3 regions of the Streptomyces sp. NPDC048338 genome follow, and region 2 is predicted to be linked to each of the others. Evidence: riboswitches for the same ligand, from Rfam matches in the RefSeq annotation. Region 2 holds a riboswitch; each other region holds the start of a gene.

Region 1 (7,158 bases), on a different contig from region 2:
TGGCCTGGCCGTAGTTGAGCTCACCGGGCCGGCCGAGCAGCCGCGCCACCGCGACCGGCAGCGTGGGGCGGTCGGGGCGGGCGATGAAGACGGTCGCGCCGAACTCGCCGAGGGAGACGGCGAACGCGAAGCCGGCCGCGATGAGCAGGGCGCGGCGCACCAGCGGCAGGTCCACCTCGCGCCAGGCGCGCAGGGGCGAGGCGCCGAGGACGGCAGCCGCCTCGCGGAGCCGGTCGTCCACCGCGCGCAGCACGGGCAGCATGGTGCGGACGACGAAGGGGACGCCGACGAGCGCCTGGGCGAGGGGGACGAGGATCCAGCTGGCCCGCAGGTCGAACGGCGGCTCGTCGAGGGTGATCAGGAAGCCGAAGCCGACGGTGACGGCGGAGACCCCGAGCGGCAGCATCAGCAGCGCGTCGAAGCCGCGGACGAGGCGGCCGGCCCGCCGGGTCAGCGCCGCCGCGGCCAGTCCGCCGATGACGACGGCGATGACGGTGGCGACGACGGCGTACTGGAGGGAGTTCGCGAGGGTGTCCGTCAGCGGGACGAGGAAGGTGCCGAAGGCGTCGACCTCCTGCAGGGCCCGGTAGTAGCCGAACCCGTACCCCTCCGGGGTGTCGAGGGACCGTTCGACGAGGACCGCGAGCGGGAGCACGAGCAGCAGGGCGATCGAGAGCAGGACGGCCCCGAACAGCGTCCACTGGCCGAGGCCCCGGGGGCGTCGCGCGGTCCGCTCGGGGGCGACGAGCCGCAGCGCGGTCTCCCGTCGCCGGACCGTCCGGGCGTGCACGGCGAGGATCGCGCCGACGGCGACGAACTGGACGATCGTGAGCACGGCGGCCGTGCCGAGGTCGAAGCGGTCGACCGTCTGCCGGTAGATCTCCGTCTCCAGGGTGGAGTACGTCGGTCCGCCGAGGATCTGGACGACGGCGAAGGACCCGGCGGTGAAGAGGAACACCATGAGGGCGGCGGCGCCGACCGCCGGGACGAGGGCCGGCAGGGTCACCTTCCGCCAGGCGGTCCAGCGGGAGGCGCCGAGGACCCGGGCGGCCTCCTCCTGCCGCGGGTCGAGCTGGGCCCACAGCCCGCCGACGGTCCGGACGACGACGGCGTAGTTGAAGAAGACGTGGGCCAGGAGGATCGCCCAGACGCCGTTGTCCAGGCGGACGCCCCACAGCTCGTCGAGGAGCCCGCGGCGGCCGACGAGCGCCAGGAAGGCCGTGCCGACCATGACGGTGGGCAGCACGAAGGGGACGGTGACGACGGCGCGCAGGACCCCCTTGCCGGGGAAGTCGAAGCGCGCGAAGACGTACGCGCCGGGCAGCGCGATCAGCAGGGTCAGCGCGGTGGAGGCGAGCGCCTGCCAGAGCGTGAACCACAGCACGTCGAGGATCTCCGGCCGGCCCAGGGTCTGCGCGAACCCGTCGAACCACCGGCCGCCGTCGCCGCCGAGACCGCGCTCGACGATGGAGGCGACGGGCCAGGCGAAGAACAGCCCGAAGAACGCGACGGGCACGGCCATCAGGCCGAGCCGCGCCGCGCTCCCGCGCACGTCCCGCCGCCGGGCTTCGCGGTCTACTTCAGAACGAGCGAGGACCACGACTTGATCCACTCGTCACGGTTCTCCGCGATCTTCTCGGGGGCCATGGTCTGCGGCTTGTCGACGACCACGCCGTGCTTGGTGAAGAGCTCGGGCAGGGTGGCGTCCTCTGCCACCGGGTTCACGAACATCTGCAGCGGCATGTCGTCCTGGAACTTCTTGGAGATCAGGAAGTCGATCAGCAGCTTGCCGCCCTCGGGGTTCCTGGCCCCGTCGAGCAGGCCGGCGAACTCGGTCTGCCGGAAGCAGGTGCCGGTGGAGACGCCGGTGGGGGCGGTCTCCGGCTGCGGCTCGGAGTAGAGCACCTCGACGGGCGGGCTGGAGGCGTAGGAGACGACCAGCGGCCGGTCTCCCTTGGCCTTCCGGCCGCCCGCGGAGCCGGAGAACTCCTGGTTGTAGGCGAGCTCCCAGCTGTCGACGGTCTTGACGCCGTTGGCCTTGAGCTTGGACCAGTAGTCCTGCCAGCCCTGGTCGCCGTACTGGGCGGCGGTGCCGAGCAGGAAGCCGAGGCCCGGGGAGGAGCGCTCGGGGTTCTCGACGACGAGCAGGTCCTTGTAGGCGGGCTTCGCCAGGTCGTCGAAGGTCTGCGGGGGCGCGAGCTTCTTGTCGGCGAAGTACTCCTTGTCGTAGTTGACGCAGATGTCGCCGGAGTCGATCGGGGTGACCCGGTTCTCCTTGTCGAGGCGGAGCGCGGCCGGGACCCGGTCCAGGCCCTTCGCCTCGTAGGGGACGAAGATGCCGTTGTCGAGGGCGCGGGACAGCAGGGTGTTGTCGACGCCGAAGAAGACGTCGCCCTGCGGGCTGCCCTTGGTGAGGATCTCCTTGTTGACGGCCTCGCCGGCGTCGCCGCTCTTGACGACCTGGACCTTGAGGCCGGTCTGGCGGGTGAACTCCGCCAGGACCTCCTTGGAGGCGTTGAAGGAGTCGTGGCTGACGAGCTTCACCGTCTTGGGGGTGCTCGCGGTGTCCTTGCCGTCGGACCCGCCGCAGGCGGCGAGGGTGGTGACGCCGAGCGCGGCGACGAGCGCCGCGGCGGCCATCTTCTTGGTGCTCACTGGATTTCCTCCTGGGTGTGACCAGGAAGAGACGCGGCCCCACCCGCCCGGCCATGGAGTTCCATGGCCGCGCGGGCAGGGCGCAACAGCTCGAGTAACGACCGAACTTCCTACCCAGAATGACCTGGGCGAGGTTCAGAGGGTCTGCGGCCTGACGGTGCCGCACTCTCAGCGCTGTGGCGCTCCCCTGTCGGAATATGCATCTGTGTTCGAGCTCAGGCTACAAGGTCAGCGCTCCGCCGCCGCAAGCTGTCCACAGGCGCCGTCGATCTCCTGGCCACGGGTGTCACGGACGGTGACGGGGACGCCGTGGGACGCGATGGCCTCGACGAACGCCTTCTCGTCCTCGGGCCGGGACGCGGTCCACTTGGATCCGGGCGTCGGGTTCAGCGGGATGAGGTTGACGTGCACCCGCTTGCCCTTGAGGAGCCGGCCGAGCAGGTCGCCCCGCCAGGCCTGGTCGTTGATGTCCCGGATGAGGGCGTACTCGATGGAGATCCGGCGGCCGGACTTCTCCGCGTACTCCCAGGCGGCGTCGAGGACCTCGCGGACCTTCCAGCGGGTGTTGACGGGCACCAGCGTGTCGCGCAGTTCGTCGTCGGGGGCGTGCAGCGAGACGGCGAGACGGCACTTGAAGCCCTCGTCGGCGAACCGCAGCATCGCCGGCACGAGGCCGACGGTGGACACGGTGATGCCGCGCTGCGAGAGCCCGAGGCCGTCCGGCTCGGGGTCGGTGAGGCGGCGGATGGAGCCGACGACGCGCTTGTAGTTCGCGAGCGGCTCGCCCATGCCCATGAAGACGATGTTGGACAGCCGCGCGGGCCCGCCGGGCACCTCGCCGTCACGCAGCGCGCGCATGCCGTCGACGATCTGGTGCACGATCTCGGCGGTCGACAGGTTCCGGTCGAGGCCGGCCTGCCCGGTCGCGCAGAACGGGCAGTTCATCCCGCAGCCGGCCTGCGAGGAGATGCACATGGTGACCCGGTCCGGGTAGCGCATGAGCACGGACTCGACGAGGGTGCCGTCGTGCAGCCGCCACAGCGTCTTGCGGGTGGTGTCGTCGTCGCACGAGATGTGCCGGACCACGGACATCAGGTCGGGCAGCAGCTCCCCCTGCAGCTTCTCGCGGGAGGCCGCCGGGATGTCGGTCCACTCGGCGGGGTCGTGGGCGTACCGCGCGAAGTAGTGCGTGGACAGCTGCTTGGCGCGAAACGGCTTCTCACCGATCGCGGCGACGGCTTCCTTGCGCTCGGCGGGCGTGAGGTCGGCGAGGTGCCGCGGCGGCTTCTTGGCTCCGCGCGGGGCGACGAAAGTGAGTTCTCCGGGCTTGGGCATGGTGCTACCAGTGTCGCAGACGCGGGCACGTGGCCCGGGGCGGAAGCCTGGGGTGGCGGTCGTCCGGGAGCGTTCCTGGTCGCCTTTGGGCACCCCATCGCGGACGAGGACCTGGCCGGCATGCCGCTGCCGACCGCTCAGCGGGCGATCTTTCCGACCAGGATGAACTCGTTGTACGGGAAGACCTTGCCGACGTTCCGCGGGAAGGGGAACGAGTAGGTGCGGTCGACGGTCAGACCGATCTTCTCCGCGTGGCCGCGCAGCCCGTCGAAGTCGACGAAGCGGACGTGGGTGGCGTCGGTCTTGTAGCCGGCCTCCTGGGGACAGATGAGGACCACGGAGCCGCCCGGCTTCACCAGCGGCAGGTACTGCTCCAGGACCGAGTTCCCCAGCGCCTCGTCCATGTGCTCCAGGACATGGGCGCACAGCAGGCTGTCGAAGGAGCCGGGGCCGCAGTCGGGCGCCTCGAAGAGCTCTTCGGAGGTGTAGGCGGTGAGCCCCCGCTCACGGCACGTCCGGACGGACGTGGCGTTGTGGTCGACGCCGACGCTGTCCGGTCCGCAGTTCAGCAGGTTGCGGCCGATGCCGCACCCGACGTCCAGCACACGGCCCAGACCGAGACGCTTCAGGTTCCACCGGTACGGGGCCTGGGTCGGCAGAAGCCGCTTGATTCCCGAGTTCTCCAGGCGGGCGAGGCGCTTGGTGTAGTCGGAGGACTCCGTACCGGACATCTGGCGACCACCTTTTCTTGACCGGGGGCTGGTGCGGCAGGAGAGAGCCTCTGGCCGATGGACGACATCCTAAGGTTGCGCGCCATCTCGGCCATGCATGATCAACACGCATGGGAGGTTGGGCGCCGCGTCATGCGACACCACGCTTCAGGTTGCCCAGAGCGCACGGGAAGTGCGCCTCGCGTCACCGGCCCTCTTCACCCCGAGCCACCGAGCCGGTTGTGACTTGAGGCACATCGAACCGCTTTTAACTGAGCGTTTATTCCGAAATGTCCCGCCCTGGATATTCGAACTGGACATCCTTTTGGCCTCAGCAGAAGATGTGGCGTTATCGAAAGCTAGGGAACTCTTCATGCAACGCGGTTTCGCGCTGCGATGGTCGCATGGCACCGTCGCCGAGCTGCTCACCGGTCGCCGCAACAGCCTCGGACTCCTCAGGCTCGTCCTGGCCTCGGCAGTGGTCGTCTCTCACGCCAGGATCCTGGGCTACGGCGGCAAGGAGTACCTGCACTCCTTCAGCGGAGGGCAGACCGACCTCGGCAAGCTCTCGGTCTACGGCTTCTTCGTACTGTCCGGGATCCTGGTGACCCGCAGCGGCATGCGACTGCCTCTCGGCCGCTTCCTCTGGCACCGCGCGCTCCGGATCTTCCCCGGCTTCTGGATGTGCCTGATCGTGGCAGGCTTCGCCATCGCCCCGGTCCTGTACTGGAAGCTCCATTCCACACTGGACGGCTTCAACGGGACGCACGGTCCACTCGACTACCTGACGGCGAACTGGGCTGTCGCGACCAACCAGTACGACATATCCGGCGTCATGACCGATGCCCAGTCAGCCGGCCTCGTGCACAACGGTGCGTTCAACGGTGCGCTGTGGAGCCTTCGCTACGAGTTCCTGTGCTATATCGCCGTCGCCACCTTGGCAGTGGTCGGTGTCCTGACCCGCGCCCGACGTGCGGTCGTCCTCGTCGCCATGGCCCTCGGCCTGACGGTCGTCAGCCAGGCCGGCACGGACGCCTTCTGGGCCGGCCCCTACGACGCACACCTCCTGCACAACTTCCAGCTCCCGCCGTTCGGACAGATCAACCCCTCCTTCCTGGTCTACCTCGGCTTCGCCTTCGCCCTCGGCGCGGTCATCGAGCTCTACAAGGAGCGCATCCCGGTAAGCGACCCCCTGGGTCTCGCCTCCTTCGCCGTACTCGTGGGCAGCCTCCACTACGGCTACCTGTTCACCGTGGGCATCCCCGCGTTCGCCTACCTGCTCGTGTGGCTCGCGATACGCCTGCCAGCCGCTTTCCGCCGCGTCGGCGCGAAGCACGACTACTCGTACGGCATCTACATCTACGGCTTCCTCGTCCAACAGACTCTCGCGCTACTCGGCTACACCCGCTGGGGCCTCGCCGCCTACCTCGCCCTGACCTTCGCCTGCACCATCCTCATCGCCGTACTCTCCTGGCACCTGGTCGAACGCCCCGCCATGAAGCTCAAGGACCTGCGCCTCAGGAAGGACGACCACTCCGACCACGGCGCATCCACGACAATCATCGAGGCGCCCCCTGCGACCGAGCGGGCCCATGCGGGCTCCTCAGGCCGGCGACCGTGATCAGCTCGGTCGCGGGTCGGTGAGGTCTCCTCTTCTCGGGCGCCCCGGGCAGGGCGTGGCGGGGCGGAAGCCCGGGTTGCCGGCGGTCACGCCTTCCGCGTCGCGTCGATCTCGGCGATGAGGCCCTCGATGAGGGTCCTGATCTCGTCGCGGATGGGGCGGACGGCGTCGACGCCCTGGCCGGCCGGGTCCTCCAGGGCCCAGTCGAGGTACTTCTTGCCGGGGAAGATCGGGCAGGCGTCGCCGCAGCCCATGGTGATGACGTAGTCGGACGCCTGGACCGCCTCGGTGGTGAGGACCTTCGGCTGCCGGTCGGAGATGTCGACGCCCACCTCGGCCATGGCCTCGACGGCGGCCGGGTTGACCCGGTCGCCCGGGATCGAGCCGGCGGAGCGGACCTCGATCCGGTCCCCGGCGAGGTGGTCCAGGAATCCGGCGGCCATCTGGGAGCGGCCCGCGTTGTGGACGCAGACGAAGAGCACGGAGGCGAGCGGAGCAGTCATCGGTTCATCCTCGGGGGACGGCGCGGTCGCGGCGGGAAGCGCCGACCGGGCAGGCAACGAGATCAGCCAGGGCTGGCATCAGCCCGAAGTGATGTGACAGTATCAGCCCATGCTGACGTCAGTCGATACTGATCTGATCCGGGTCCTGGGCGATCCCCTGCGCCTCCAGATCGTGACCCTGCTCGCCCGCGAGACGCTGTGCACCACCCACCTCGTGGAAGAGACCGGCGCCAAGCAGACCAACCTCTCGAACCACCTGAAGGTGCTGCGCGAGGCCGGGGTGGTGGAGACCGAACCGTGCGGCCGGTTCACCTACTACCGGCTCAAGCCCGAC
Region 2 (7,158 bases):
CTACGCGGTGCGGATGACCTTCCACCTTCCCGGAGACGCCCCGGTGACCTGGGCGTTCGGCCGGGAGCTGCTGCTCGACGGGATCAACGGACCGAGCGGTGACGGGGATGTCCACATCGCCCCGATCGACCCCGAGGGCCTGTCGGACGTCACCATCCGGCTCCAGGTCGGCAGCGACCGGGCGCTGTTCCGCGCCAGCGCTCCGCCGCTGGTGGCCTTCCTCGACCGTACGGACAAGCTCGTCCCGCTCGGTCAGGAAAGGACACTGGGCGACTTCGAGGACAACCTGGAAGCGGCACTCGGCCGGATTCTTGCGGAGGAGAACGCGGGCTGATCCGCGCGAGACCCGGGCCGACAGCGGTCCCGGGAACGCTCCCGCAAGCCCGTCGGCGGCGTACGGACGGGTGAGACCGGGAACGACGGCCCACAGGGCCTGTGCTTCCCCGAGCCTCCCGGACTCACTTCGCCCGCCGGCGGCGTCCGCCCCGGCCGGCCGGCCGCGCCTCGGACGTTCCCTCCCGGTCGGCGGAGACGACCAGCGCCGCGAGGACCGTGGTGACGGGCACCGAGGCGACCAGACCGATCGATCCGACCAGCGTCCGGACGATCTCCTCGGCGACCAGCTCGCTGTTGGCCACCGTCCCCACGCTGCTCTGCGCGATGGAGAAGAGCAGCAACAACGGCAGGGCCGCACCGGCGTACGCGAGCACCAGCGTGTTCACCACCGACGCGATGTGGTCCCGTCCGATCCGGATCGCCGCCCGGTACAGCGCCCGCGGCCCCATCCGCGGATCGGCCTGATGCAGCTCCCACACGGCCGACGTCTGGGTCACGGTCACGTCGTCGAGCACGCCCAGCGAACCGATGATGATGCCGGCCAGCAGCAGACCCGACAGGTCGATCTCCGGGTACAGGCCATGGATCAGACCGGTGTTGTCGTCGGTGTTGCCGGACAGCGACGCCCAGTCGATGAACAGCGAGCCCAACAGCCCGATCAGCAACAGGGAGATCAGAGTCCCCAGCACCGCGACCGAGGTGCGGGCCGACAGGCCGTGGCAGAGATAGAGGGCGATCAGCATGATCGCGCTGGCCCCCACCACCGCCACGACCAGCGGATTCGAGCCCTCCAGAATCGCCGGCAGGATGAAGAAGGTCAGGACCACGAAGCTCGCGGCGAGGGCGATCAGCGCCATGACGCCGCGCATCCTGCCGACCAGTACGACCACGATCGCGAAGATCGCGGCGAGCACCGTCAGCGGCACCTTGCGGTTGACGTCGATCACCGAGTACTGCAGATCGCGCGGGGCGTCGGGCGCGTACGCCACGACCACGCCCTGCCCCTCGTCCAACTGCCGCGGCGCGTCCGGCTGCACGATCTCGACGAACCGACGGCCCGCGTTCGCACCGGTGGTGACCTCGATCGTCGCCTTGCCGCACTCACCCCGCTGGGATTCGACCGCCTCTCGCCCCTCGGGCGTGGAGGTGTCGCCGGTCGGCGGGACCTGGGCGGCGTTCACGTCCTTGCAGTCGACCTTCTCGACGGACACGACACGCCCCTGCTCGGTCTGCCGGTCGAAGCCGACGCCGGTGCGCTCGTGCGCGGGCGTCCCGCCCGGCCACAGGACCACGAGCCCGACGACGACCGCGGTGGCGAAGGGGATCACCACCGCGGCGATCACCTTCCGCAGGTGACGCGAGACCGGAGCGGCCGGACCGTGGGAGTGGGAGTGGCCGTGCGCGTGCCCGCCGTGGCCACCGCCCGGACCGTCGCCGTGGCCTTCGGGTTCGGGGGTCTGCTGGGAGGAAGTCACCGACAGATCATCGCAAGAACGGCGGGGGCCCACTGTTCAGCACGCCAGGGATGACGCTAGCGTGGTGGCACCTTTGCACACGCGGGAGCTCGGAGCACCGGGCTGAGAGGGCGCTGATCACCGTACGCGCGTACTGACGTACGTACGGGAGGAGGCTGCGCCGACCGCCGAACCTGTTACCGGGTAATGCCGGCGTAGGGAGTAGGTCTCATGACCATTCAGGATGCACGCACGCCTGCCGTCGATCAGGGCGACCAGGATCAGGCCGGCCGTACGCCGGGCTGGCACAAGGGGTACATCGAGGGCTCGCGTCCCGACCTCCGGGTGCCGGTCCGTCAGGTGCACCTCACCAACGGCAAGGACGTGACGCTCTACGACACGTCCGGCCCGTACACCGACCCCACCATCGACACCGACGTGCGGCGCGGACTGCCGCCGCTGCGCGAGAACTGGATCATCGGCCGCGGCGACACGGAGGAGTACGCGGGCCGTCCCGTCCGTCCCGAGGACGACGGCATCAAGCACACCTCGCCGCGCGGCGGGCTGAAGAACCTCGACGCCGTCTTCCCCGGCCGCCCGCGCCAGCCCCGCCGCGGTCGCGACGGGCAGGCCGTGACGCAGCTCGCGTACGCCCGCCGGGGCGAGATCACCCCGGAGATGGAGTACGTCGCGATCCGCGAGAACGTCTCCCCCGAGGTCGTCCGGGAGGAGATCGCCGCGGGTCGCGCGGTGCTCCCGGCCAACGTCAACCACCCGGAGATCGAGCCGATGATCATCGGCAAGCGGTTCCTGGTGAAGGTCAACGCCAACATCGGCAACTCCGCCGTCACCTCCTCCATCGAGGAGGAGGTGGAGAAGATGACGTGGGCCACCAAGTGGGGCGCGGACACGGTCATGGACCTGTCCACCGGCCGCAACATCCACACCACCCGCGAGTGGGTGCTGCGCAACTCCCCCGTCCCGATCGGCACTGTGCCGCTCTACCAGGCGCTGGAGAAGGTCGACGGCCGGGCCGAGGACCTGACCTGGGAGATCTACAAGGACACCGTCATCGAGCAGGCGGAGCAGGGCGTCGACTACATGACGGTGCACGCCGGCGTGCTGCTGCCGTACGTCCCGCTCACCGCCCGCCGCAAGACCGGCATCGTCTCCCGCGGCGGCTCGATCATGGCCGCGTGGTGCCTGGCGCACCACAAGGAGAACTTCCTCTACACGAACTTCGAGGAGCTCTGCGAGATCCTGGCGGCGTACGACGTCACCTACTCGCTGGGCGACGGCCTGCGCCCCGGCTCGATCGCGGACGCCAACGACGAGGCGCAGTTCGCGGAGCTGCGCACCCTCGGCGAGCTGAACACGATCGCCAAGCGCCACGACGTCCAGACGATGATCGAGGGCCCGGGACACGTCCCGATGCACAAGATCAAGGAGAACATCGACCTCCAGCAGGAGATCTGCGAGGAGGCGCCGTTCTACACGCTCGGCCCGCTGACCACGGACGTGGCCCCGGCCTACGACCACATCACCTCGGGCATCGGCGCCGCGATGATCGCCTGGTGGGGCACGGCGATGCTCTGCTACGTCACGCCCAAGGAGCACCTCGGCCTGCCCAACCGCGACGACGTGAAGACCGGCGTCATCACGTACAAGATCGCGGCGCACGCGGCCGACCTGGCCAAGGGGCACCCGGGCGCGCAGGAGTGGGACGACGCGCTGTCGGACGCGCGCTTCGAGTTCCGGTGGGAGGACCAGTTCAACCTGGCCCTCGACCCCGACACGGCACGTGAGTTCCACGACGAGACGCTGCCGGCGGAGCCCGCGAAGACCGCGCACTTCTGCTCCATGTGCGGCCCCAAGTTCTGCTCCATGAAGATCTCGCAGGACATCCGGCGCGAGCACGGCGGTGACCTCCGGTCGGACGAGATCGAGGCCGGGATGGCGGAGAAGTCCGCGGAGTTCGCGGCCTCGGGCAACCGGGTCTACCTGCCGCTGGCGGACTGACGCCAGGGCCGGAGACGCACCGGACCCGCGACCCACCGGGGGAGTCGCGGGTCCTCGTGCGTCGTGGCGCGCCGGCGGTGCGCAGCCGGTCGCTTCGGCAGGCCGTCCGTGCCGGGCCAGGGCGTTTCGGGGGCGCGACCCTCCGCCCCGCTCACTCCGGCTGGTGTTCCGGCGGGCCGAAGTCGGGGCTGCTGAAGTCCGGGCTGCTGTACGTCGGTCGGGTGCCCGAGGAACCCTCGCTCGGACTGGAGAAGTCCGGCCCGCTGTAGCCGACCTTCGGTATGCGCGGGGTGCGCTGCTGCGGCGGGGAGAAGGGGGGCGGGGCGGCGTCGGGATCGGCCAGCGCGTCCCGCAGGAAGGGCAGGATGCCGCGTTCGAGCAGCGCTCTGCGCCACGCCGCCCTGGCCAGGGACAGCTCGTCGTCCGCCTCCCCGCCGCCCGGATCGTCCGCCGCGGTGTCCGTGGCGCCGTTGCGCAGCGCCGTGACGAGGATCCCGACGGCCGCGCAGAGCAGTCCGGCGGCCGCGACGGCGCCGAAGAACCAGCTCGCCGTCAGGAGGGTGTCGGCGAAGACGAGCGCCGGGTCGATGACCTTCAGTACGGCCCCGACCAGCAGGAAGATCACCGCCGCCGCGCCCGCGAGCACGGGGGCGAGGACCGTGACGATCGCGACGATGCCCGCGCCCGGGCCACTGGCCCCCGGGTCGCCGTCCCCCGCGAGGACGGCGCCCATGACCCGCGCGCCGGCCGGGGAGCGGCCCTCCTGGCGGACCTTCACGAAGTGGTCGTACTCGACCGCCGCGGCGGTCGTGATCAGCGCTGTCGCGCTCAGGGCCATCGCGCGCAGCTGCGCGATCGTGAGCCGTTTCCCGATCTCGGCCAGATCCGGACGGTCGTGTGCGTTGCGCAGTGCGTCGTCGAGAAGGCGCTCGTACTCGGCGCGGTCCTCGGTCAGCAGGTGCGGAGCCACGTTCATGTGCATCCCCCGATGCTCCGTAAGGCCGGATCGACCGCGTTGAACGGGCAGTTGGGCGGAAACGGAGGAGAGCCTGCTACTGGTGATCCGATGGTATTGCCGTTACGCCACAGGGTGACAGGGGGTTTCCGGAAATCGCCTTCCCCGGATGCGCAGGGTTATGCCTCAGTCCCGCAGCGGGAGTTGGACGACCAGCAGCTTTCCGGCCATGGTCACTCCGCCGTCCATGGCGATCGCCAGACCGTCGGCGTAGACGTGCGGACCGTCGACGACCGGGTCCGAACCGCTCTCGCCGTCCTCGGTGCCCACCTGTCCGAGCAGGTACGGGATGGGGCTGTGACCATGCACGACGCGTCGGCCGCCGTAGGTGCCGAGCAGCTCCTGCACGGCCTGGGGGCCGGCGTCGTCACGGAAGGCGAAGCGCTTGGTGAACTTCCGGAACAGGTCCCAGACCTCGTCCGCGTCGTTCCGGGTCAGGATCTCGTGGACGGTCTCGTTGACGTCCTCGATGGTGTCGCCGTAGTCGAGGTACGCGGTGGTGTCGGAGTGCATCAGGAGGTGCCCGTCCTCCTCGACCACGGCGTCGAGCCGGGACATCCACTGCAGGTGGACGTCCTGGAGGCGGTCCATGTCGTACTTCTGGCCGCCGTTGAGCAGCCAGGCGGCCTGGAAGGTGGCGGTGCCCGCGCCGGAGTTGACGGGAGTGTCGGCGAAACGCTTGGCGCCGATCAGCAGGAGCTCGTGATTGCCCATCAGGGCCTTGCAGTAGCCGCCCGCGGCGGCGGCCTCGGCCGACAGGCGCATGACGAGGTCGATGACGCCGATGCCGTCGGGGCCGCGGTCGGTGAAGTCGCCGAGGAACCAGAGGCGGGCGTTGCCCGCCGCCCAGCGGCTGTCCGCGTCGATGAGCCCCTGCTCGCGCAGCGCGGCGAGGAGTTCGTCGAGATAGCCGTGCACGTCGCCGACCACGTAGAGCGGTCCGGGGCCGTCACCGGCCGCCGGGGCCGGTGCGGGGGACGCCTCGGGCTCGACCTGGACCTGCACGGTGTCCCCGCGGTTGATCACCGGGAGGTCGCGTTCCGTGGGGGTGTACCCCTCGGGCATCTCGCTCTCGGGGAAGGCGTTGCCGGGGTGGCCCGTGGCGACGGCGACGATGGACGAACCGGCCCCGGCGACATGGCCGAGGTGCAGGGTCGGCGCGGAAGGGCTGTGCACGGGCCGGTCGGCCTCGGGAACGGCGCCGACGGCGCCCGCACCCTCGGCCGGCGAGACCACGGAGGCGCCCGTGGGCGGCTCGGCCGCCTGGCCCTGCACGGGTACCCGGGCGTACGGCGGTACGCGGAAGTCACGCAATGTCGCCGTGCGCACCACGGGTTCCTGCCCGGCCCCCTGAGTCATCGACCCCTCCACCACCGTCGCGATGCCCTGCACATCACGGACCGACCTGGTCGGGGTGGTCCACGATGTCGTGCGCCCATCATAGGAATGAGGCTCCTCCTGTGTGACGCACCAGGGGTGATGAATCCGGGTCCACTCCGGGTTCACCGGTTGTTTCGCCCGAATTGGGAAGGTCCAGGCCAGGGAAGGTTCCTGGCCTGGCCCGTGTTTCGGGTCGGATCGTGGCGGCACGGAAGGGCGCCTGCCGTGGGAAACGTGCCGGTCCCGCGCGCCCCGGAGCTCCGCGCGCCCGCCCGTCCGGCCGTTTCCGGAGCAGCGTCACCGGATCGTGGTGCGTGATCCGGTGACGCTGCGCGTCCGGATCCCGTCGGGGGATCCGGACGACGGCGGGTCCGCCGGGGTCCTGCTCTCGAAGAGATCAGTCCTTCGAGGGCGACCGGGGCGGGCTGACCGTGGTGCGCGGCGAACGCCTCTGCGAGGACGTCCGCACGATGAGCTCCGTCGGTATGACCCGCTCGATCGGTCCGTCGGTGTCGATTCCCTCGATGGCGTCGATGAGGAGCTGGACGACGGCCGTTCCGATCCGGCGCGGCTTGAGCGACAGGGTCGTGATGGGGGGTTCGGTGGTGGCGTAGACGGTCGACTCGCTGCAGCAGACCAGCAGCAGATCGTCCGGTACCCGCAGTCCGTAGCGGCGGGCCGCGGCGAGCAGGTCCGTCCCGTTGGGGTCGAAGAGCCCGTAGACGGCGTCGGGCCGGTCCGGGCGGGCGAGCAGCCGGTCGGCCGCGACGGCGCCCGCGCACGGGTCGTGCGCCGGATAGGCCTCGTAGACGGGGTCCTGTCCGACCCGCTCGCACCAGTCGAGGTACGCGGTGGTGGACAGCCGGGTGTACGTGTCGGTGGTGGTGCCGGTGAGGAGGCCGATCCGGCGGGCGCCGGCGGCGGCGAGGTGGTCGAGGAGGTCGAGGACGGCGG
Region 3 (7,158 bases), on a different contig from region 2:
GGGAAGCAGGACAGTCGGATCTTCCGCCGGGGCAGCGGCTGCAACGCGGCTGGCCGGTCACCCATTACGGTCCCGTCCCCAAGTTCAAGCCGGACCGCTGGGAGTTCAGGGTCTTCGGCGCCACGGCGGACGGCGACAAGCGGTGCTGGAACCACGAGGAGTTCTCGGCCCTGCCGTTCGCGACGGTCGTGGCCGATCTGCACTGCGTGACGAAGTTCAGCATGCTGGGGGCCGAATGGGGTGGCGTCCCCGCCCGGACGATCCTCGACCTGGCCCCGCCGGCCGCGAACGTCACGCACGTGATGGTCTGGGCCGAGTACGGCTTCAGTGCCAACATGCGCCTGGCCGACTTCGCCTCGGAGCGCACGATCTTCGCCACCCACAAGGACGGTGAACTGCTCACCGCCGAGCACGGCTTCCCGCTCCGGCTCGTCGTCCCGCACCTCTACGCCTGGAAGGGCCCGAAGTGGGTCCGCGGCGTGGAGTACATGACGGCCGACCGCCGCGGCTTCTGGGAGGAGCGCGGCTACCACAACATCGGCGACCCGTGGACGGAGCAGCGCTACTCCTACCAGGAGGAGCCGGGGGACGGCCCGGAGCTGTAGCCCCGGTGGTCCGCCCCCCCCGGTCCGTTCAGTGGTGGTACCGGTGCACCACCGCGTGTCCCTTGCCCCGGCCGATCATCCACTTGTTGACCGGCGTGGTGAGGACGAAGGCGGCGGCCAGCGCGATCGCGAGGACGACCCAGAACAACGCGTCCGTCAGGTGCGCGTCCATGGCGCCCGGCCACAGGGCGATCACGCCGTTGTCGATCAGTTCCATGACGGCGATCGAGAGGGTGTCGGCGGCCAGCGCGACCTTGAAGGCGGTCCGGAAGTCGACGCCGGCCTTCAGGATGCCGCGCAGGGTGAGCGCGTAGCCGAAGAAGAACGCCAGGACGATCGCCAGGATCATCGTCGGCATGTTCTCCCAGCCCAGCGCGGTACCGATGATCATGCCGAGCACCTCGCCGATGGCGCAGCCGGTGAGGCAGTGCAGCGTCGCCTTGGCGGCCGTGGCCCAGGTGACCCCACCGGAGGTGGGGTGCGCGTGATGACTCCCGTGCCCGCCGCCGTCGTGGCCCTCGTGACCTCCGTGAGCCTGGTGGCTCCCGTGGTCTCCGTGGCCCTCGTGGCCGGTGTGGTGGTGCTCGGTGTGCGCTTCGTGCTCCATGACGGGCCCCAAACGTCGAGTAGCGGTTCCTGCCTCTCTAGGAACCGTATACCCCCCTGGGGTATTCCTCAACGGTGTGACGCGCGTGCCGGGCCGATCACTCCCTGAGCTTCTTCAGCCGCTCCACGTCCGCCGCGTGCCCCTCGGGCCCGCCGGGCGTCTCGATGACCAGCGGCACGCCCGCGGTCGCCGGGTGGGTGAACAGCGTCCGGAACGGCTCCTCGCCGATGTGCCCGGCGCCGATGTTCGCGTGCCGGTCCTTGCGGGCGCCGACGACGTCCTCGGAGTCGTTGGCGTGGATCAGCTTCAGCCGTCCCTCCCCGACGGTCGCCACCAGCTCGTCCAGGGTGCGCGCCATGCCGTCCGGCCCGGCCAGGTCGTGGCCGGCGGCGAAGATGTGACAGGTGTCCAGGCAGATCCCCAGCCGGGGGTGGTGGTCGAGGGCGTCGAAGTACGGGCCGAGGTCCTCCGCCCGCGAGCAGAGCGACGAGCCCTGCCCCGCCGTCGACTCCAGCAGCAGGAACGGGTCGTCGTCGTGGGTCAGCTCGTCCAGCAGCGGGCGCATCCGCTCCCGCACCTGCGCGAGGGCCACCTCGCGCGGCCGGCCGCCGGTCGCCGAGCCGGTGTGCACCACCACACCCCGCGCACCGATCTCCCGGGCGCGGCGCAGCGAGTGGCGCAGCGAGGTGACCGAGTGGTCGACGGTGGCCTCGGTGTGGGAGCCGAAGTTGATCAGGTACGGGGCGTGCACCCAGGCGGACAGGCCCTCGGCCTCGCACTCCGCGCGGAAGCGTTCGTCCTGCGCCGGGTTGCCGGCGGGCGTCGCCCAGCCGCGCGGGTTGGCGACGAAGACCTGCACGGTCTCGGCGCCGAGCGTGCGGGCGTAGCCGAGTCCGACCGTGGCGAGGCCGCCGGCCACGGGGACGTGGCCGCCGACGGGGTTGCGCATGAGTCTCTACAGTCCCTTGATCGTGATGGTGATCGTGGAGCCCTCGGCCGCCGTGGAGCCGCCGCCGACGGACTGCTCCGCGACCGTGTTCCCGAGGTAGGGGAAGGACTTCTCGACCTTCACCTCGAAGCCCGCGCCCTCCAGCTCCTCGCGCGCCTCGTCGACCGTGGCGCCCACGACGTCGGGGACCGCGACCATCTTCGGGCCCTTGGAGACGGTGAGGGTGATCGTGTCCCCCTTGGCGGCCCGGCTGCCCTCGGCCAGCGACTGGGCGGCGATCGTGCCCGCGTCCTCGGGGGAGTCGATCCGCTCGGTGGCGACCCGCACGGTGAGGCCGGCCTCCTGGAGCGTGCTCGTCGCGTCCGCCACGCTCTCGCCGGTCACGTCCGGGACGTCGATCGGGGCGCCCTTGCTGACGACCAGGGCGACCGCGGAGTCGGGGGTGCGCTCGGTGCCCGGCTCGGGGTCCGAGCCGATCACCGCGCCCTGCGGGACCGACCGGCTGAAGGTGTTCGTGACCACGCCGGTGGCCAGCCCCTCCTGCTCCAGCAGCTTCTTCGCCTCCGCCAGCGGCTTGCCCTTGAGGTTGGGGACCTTCACGACCTCGGGACCGCGCGAGAGGGTCAGCTTCACCGAGCCGTTGCCGCGGATCCGCTCGCCGGGGGCCGGGTCGGTGTCCATCACCGTGCCGCGCTCGTAGACCTCGCTGAAGGCGCGGTCCGTCGTGCCGACCTCGAGTCCGGCGTCGGCGAGCCGCTTCGTGGCCTCGGCCTCCGTCTGGCCGAGCACGGCCGGGACCCGGGTGAACTGGCCGGAGTTGATGTACCAGACGCCCGTGCCGATCCCGAGGATCAGCAGGACGGCGGCGACGACCAGCAGCGGACCGCGGGACAGCAGGGGAGCCCGGCCCGGCCTCGGGGCGGGAGGGAGTCCGGGTGTCGCGTGCGCGGCCGGCACGGACGCCGGCGGGGTCAGCCTGCTGGTGTGCTCGGGCCGGACGCGCGGGATCACACTGGTCGGGTCCTCGGACGGGGCCCCCGTCCCGGCGGCGTCCTCGCGGCGCGCCTGCGGCGGCACCAGGTCCAGCTGTTCGTCGCTCAGTGCGGCGCGGGCCTCCCGGGTCCGGGCCAGCAGGTCGACGGCGTCGTAGGGGCGGACGTCCGCGTTGCGCGCGGTGGCGCCCGCGACCAGTTCGTCCAGTTCGAGCGCGAGGCCCGGGACGACGGCCGACGGGGCGGGGACGTCGGTGTTCAGGTGCTGGTAGAGCACCTGGGCGGGGGTGTCCCCGGTGTGCGGCTTGCCGCCGGTCAGCATCTCGTACAGGACGACACCGCAGGCGTACACATCGGCGCGGGTGTCGGCGGTGCCGTGCTCGATCTGCTCGGGCGCGAGGTAGGAGACGGTGCCGAGGACGGCGCCGGTGGTCTGGGTGGCGGAGCCGACGGCCCGTACGAGCCCGAAGTCGGCGACCTTGACCCGGCCGTCGTCCCCTATCAGGACGTTCTCCGGCTTCATGTCCCGGTGCACGAACCCGGCCCGGTGCGCGGCGCCGAGCGCGGCGAGCACCGGCTCCAGGATGTCGAGAGCCGCGCGGGGCTGGAGGGCGCCCCGCTCGCGCAGGACGTCGCGCAGCGTGCAGCCGGCGACGTACTCCATGGCGAGGTAGACGTACGCGCCGTCCGCGCCCTGGTCGAAGACCCCCACGACGTTCGGGTGGGACAGCCGTGCGACGGACTTCGCCTCGCGGATGAACCGCTCGACGAAGGTCGCGTCCGTGGCGAGCGACGGGTGCATCACCTTGAGCGCGAGCACCCGGTCGAGCCGGATGTCGACGGCCCGGTAGACCGTGGCCATCCCGCCGACGGCGATGCGCGCGTCGACGCGGTAGCGGCCGTCGAGCAGCTGCCCGACGAGAGGGTCCTGAAGGGTCGTGTCCACGGCCCCGAGTTTACGAGTCCGGGGGCACGGCGCGGTCCGCGTGGCCGGGACGGGCCCGTACTGCAGCCGAGCTGTGACGGCGCGGGGACCCGGGACACCCGTCCCCGGCGGGCCGCGGGGGCGGCGCTCCACCCCCGCGGCGCCGGGCCGTCAGAACGCCGGGCGTTCCGGATCCAGGTGCGCGCGGCCCTCGGTCGGCGAGGAGGCCTCGGCGAAGTGGCGGCGGGGGATGCGGCCCGCCCGCCGGGCCAGCCGGCCCGCCTCCACGGCGTGCCGCATCGCCTCCGCCATCAGCACCGGCTCCTGCGCCCGGGTCACCGCCGAGGCGAGCATCACCGCCGCACAGCCGAGCTCCATCGCGAGCGCCGCGTCCGAGGCCGTCCCGGCCCCCGCGTCCAGGATCACCGGCACCTGCGCGCGCTCCACGATCAGGGAGAAGTTGTGCGGGTTGCGGATCCCGAGCCCGGAGCCGATGGGCGAGCCCAAGGGCATGATCGCCGCGCACCCGACGTCCTCCAGCTTCTTCGCGAGGACCGGATCGTCGTTGGTGTACGGCAGCACCGTGAAGCCGTCGTCGACCAGGGTCTCCGCCGCGTCGAGCAGTTCCACCGCGTCCGGCAGCAGGGTCCGCTCGTCGGCGACGACCTCCAGCTTGATCCAGTCGGTGCCCAGCGCCTCGCGGGCGAGCCGGGCCGTCAGCACGGCCTCTCCCGCGGTGAAGCAGCCCGCCGTGTTGGGCAGGACCCGGATGCCGAGCCGGTCCAGGACGGACAGCACCGAGCCCTGGACCGTCGGGTCGAGCCGCCGCATCGCGACCGTCGTGAGTTCGGTGCCGCTGGCGACCAGCGAGCGCTCCAGCGCGTCGAGGCTGGGCGCCCCGCCCGTGCCCATGATCAGGCGCGAGGTGAACTCCGTGCCGCCGAGGACGAGGAGATCGTCGGACATGGCTCAGCCTCCCTGCACCGCGGTGAGGACCTCGACCCGGTCCCCCTCGCCGAGGACGGTCGCGGACCACCGGCTGCGCGGCACGACCGCCTCGTTGACCGCCGCGGCCACGCCGGCGGGCGCCGTGGTCAGCGTGGCGACCAGGACGTCGAGGGAAAGGGGGCCGGCGAGCACGCGCGGCTCCCCGTTCACGGAGACGTTCATGCGGGCTGCTCCTGACGTGCGTGCACCGGGGGTGCGGGGGAGAAACGGCGGGGGGTGAAGGGGCGCGCCTCGTCCGGCAGCGTGCCGGTGGCCAGGGCCTCGGCCATGACGTCGCCCGTGACGGGGGTGAGCAGCACTCCGTTGCGGTAGTGGCCGGTGGCCAGATGGAGGCCCGGCAGGGCGCTCGGGCCGAGCATCGGCGCGTTGTCCGGCGAGCCGGGGCGCAGACCGGCCCGGGTCTCGGTGAGCGGCAGTTCGGTGATGCCGGGCACCAGCTCGTGGGCGTCGCGCAGCAGCTCGTACACCCCGCCGGCGGTCACCGTCGTGTCCCAGCCCAGCTCCTCGCTGGTCGCGCCGACGACGAGCTCGCCGCTCTCGCGCGGCACCAGGTAGACGTGGCTGCCGCGGACGACGGCACGGACGGTCCGGGACAGGAACGGGGCGTACGCCGGCGGCACGGTGAGCCGCAGCACCTGGCCCTTCACCGGGCGTACGGGCGGCAGGACCTCGTGCGGTACACCGGCCAGCCGGCCGCTGAGGCTGCCGCCGGCCAGCACGACCTGGTCCGCGGGGAGCCCCGTCCCGTCGTCGAGCACCGCGCCCACGGCCCGGTCCCGGGCCACCGTCAGCCGTTCCGCGACGGCCCGGTGGAAGATCACGCCGGCCCGTTCGCAGGCGGTGACCAGTGCGGCGGCGAGCCGGCGCGGATCGACCTGGTGGTCGCCGTCGACCCGCAGCCCGCCCCGCACGCCCGGTGCCAGCATCGGCTCCAGGCGCCGGCAGTCGCGCCCGCTGAGCCACTCCGACTCCAGGCCGCAGCGGGTCTGCAGCGCGTGCAGTTCCCGCAGGTGCGCGCGGTCGTCGGCGTCGAGCGCGACGGCGAGCGTGCCGCAGGCGCGGTAGCCGACATCGTGCCCCGTGGCGTCCTGGAGTTCGGCGACGAACCCCGGATAGCGGCGCGCGGAGGCGAGGTTGAGGCCGAGCAGGGTCTCCTCGCCGTAGTGGAGCTCGGTGACGGCGGCGAGCATGCCCGCCGCCACGGCGGCGGCCCCGCCGCCCGGTTCGGGGTCGACGACGGCGGTGCGCAGTCCGCGCAGCGCGGTCCGCCAGGCCGTGACCAGGCCGATGATTCCGCCCCCGATGACGAGGACGTCCGATCCTGAACGTGGCTGCATGGGCGTCCAGCCCCTCCCTTCGCCGGCATGACCCGGATCAGGTTCGTACGGTCGGAGGCCGTCGCAGCCTCCCTCTCAGCCCGGTGCGTCCGGGCTCCCGCGAGTGCTTTACGTCGGCCAGACTAGCCCCCGCCCCGTTCCGGTCCCAGGGCCCACCCTTACTGACGGGTCGTCAGATGCGTAAGGTGGACGGGTGAGCGAGCAGAAGCAGTCATCGCAGCGTGTGGTCGTCGTGGGTGCCGGAATGGCAGGCGTGCAGACCGCCGTCGCCCTGCGCGAACAGGGCTTCACCGGCCCCGTCACCCTCATCGGCGCCGAGCCGCACCAGCCCTACGACCGGCCGCCGCTCTCCAAGGCGGTCCTCCTCGGCAAGGCCGAGGACTCCGCCTTCGACGTCGACTTCGAGGCGCTCGGCATCGGACTGCGCCTCGGCCTGGACGTGACCGGTCTGCGCGCCGCCGACCACGAGATCGACACCGAGGCCGGCCCCGTCCCGTACGACGTCCTCGTCCTCGCCACCGGGGCCCGGCCCGTCACCCTGCCGGGCACCGAGGGCGTTCCCGGGGTCCACCTGCTGCGCACCCTGGACGACGCCGCCCGCCTCAAGCCCGTCCTGGAGCAGCGGCACGACATCGTGGTCGTCGGCGCGGGCTGGATCGGCGCCGAGTTCGCCACCGCCGCGCGCGAGGCGGGGTGCGCCGTCACGGTCGTCGAGGCCGCCGAGCGGCCGCTGTT

Evidence for each region. Region 2 has a riboswitch for thiamine pyrophosphate ahead of thiC (phosphomethylpyrimidine synthase ThiC). Riboswitches for the same ligand answer to the same signal wherever they lie in the genome.
Region 1: another riboswitch for thiamine pyrophosphate. It lies ahead of ACGFZF_RS19745 (thiamine ABC transporter substrate binding subunit); the one in region 2 lies ahead of thiC (phosphomethylpyrimidine synthase ThiC).
Region 3: another riboswitch for thiamine pyrophosphate. It lies ahead of thiO (glycine oxidase ThiO); the one in region 2 lies ahead of thiC (phosphomethylpyrimidine synthase ThiC).

The regions. Positions count from the first base shown of each region.
Region 1 covers NZ_JBICYQ010000008.1:100,041-107,198, forward strand. The annotation lists gene ACGFZF_RS19740 (ABC transporter permease) at 1-1,522, opposite strand, end outside; gene ACGFZF_RS19745 (thiamine ABC transporter substrate binding subunit) at 1,576-2,640, opposite strand; TPP riboswitch at 2,745-2,854, opposite strand; gene rlmN (23S rRNA (adenine(2503)-C(2))-methyltransferase RlmN) at 2,884-3,990, opposite strand; gene ACGFZF_RS19755 (class I SAM-dependent methyltransferase) at 4,128-4,721, opposite strand; gene ACGFZF_RS19760 (acyltransferase family protein) at 5,074-6,321, shown strand; gene ACGFZF_RS19765 (arsenate reductase ArsC) at 6,408-6,824, opposite strand; gene ACGFZF_RS19770 (ArsR/SmtB family transcription factor) at 6,934-7,158, shown strand, end outside.
Region 2 covers NZ_JBICYQ010000003.1:538,908-546,065, forward strand. The annotation lists gene ACGFZF_RS10055 (SsgA family sporulation/cell division regulator) at 1-334, shown strand, start outside; gene ACGFZF_RS10060 (YibE/F family protein) at 459-1,811, opposite strand; TPP riboswitch at 1,883-2,029, shown strand; gene thiC (phosphomethylpyrimidine synthase ThiC) at 2,022-3,809, shown strand; gene ACGFZF_RS10070 (hypothetical protein) at 3,961-4,791, opposite strand; gene ACGFZF_RS10075 (metallophosphoesterase) at 4,951-6,183, opposite strand; gene ACGFZF_RS10080 (LacI family DNA-binding transcriptional regulator) at 6,602-7,158, opposite strand, start outside.
Region 3 covers NZ_JBICYQ010000001.1:364,024-371,181, reverse strand. The annotation lists gene ACGFZF_RS01720 (sulfite oxidase-like oxidoreductase) at 1-605, shown strand, start outside; gene ACGFZF_RS01715 (DUF4396 domain-containing protein) at 634-1,212, opposite strand; gene ACGFZF_RS01710 (deoxyribonuclease IV) at 1,310-2,161, opposite strand; gene pknB (Stk1 family PASTA domain-containing Ser/Thr kinase) at 2,168-4,099, opposite strand; gene ACGFZF_RS01700 (thiazole synthase) at 4,250-5,044, opposite strand; gene thiS (sulfur carrier protein ThiS) at 5,048-5,248, opposite strand; gene thiO (glycine oxidase ThiO) at 5,245-6,423, opposite strand; TPP riboswitch at 6,421-6,534, opposite strand; gene ACGFZF_RS01685 (NAD(P)/FAD-dependent oxidoreductase) at 6,668-7,158, shown strand, end outside.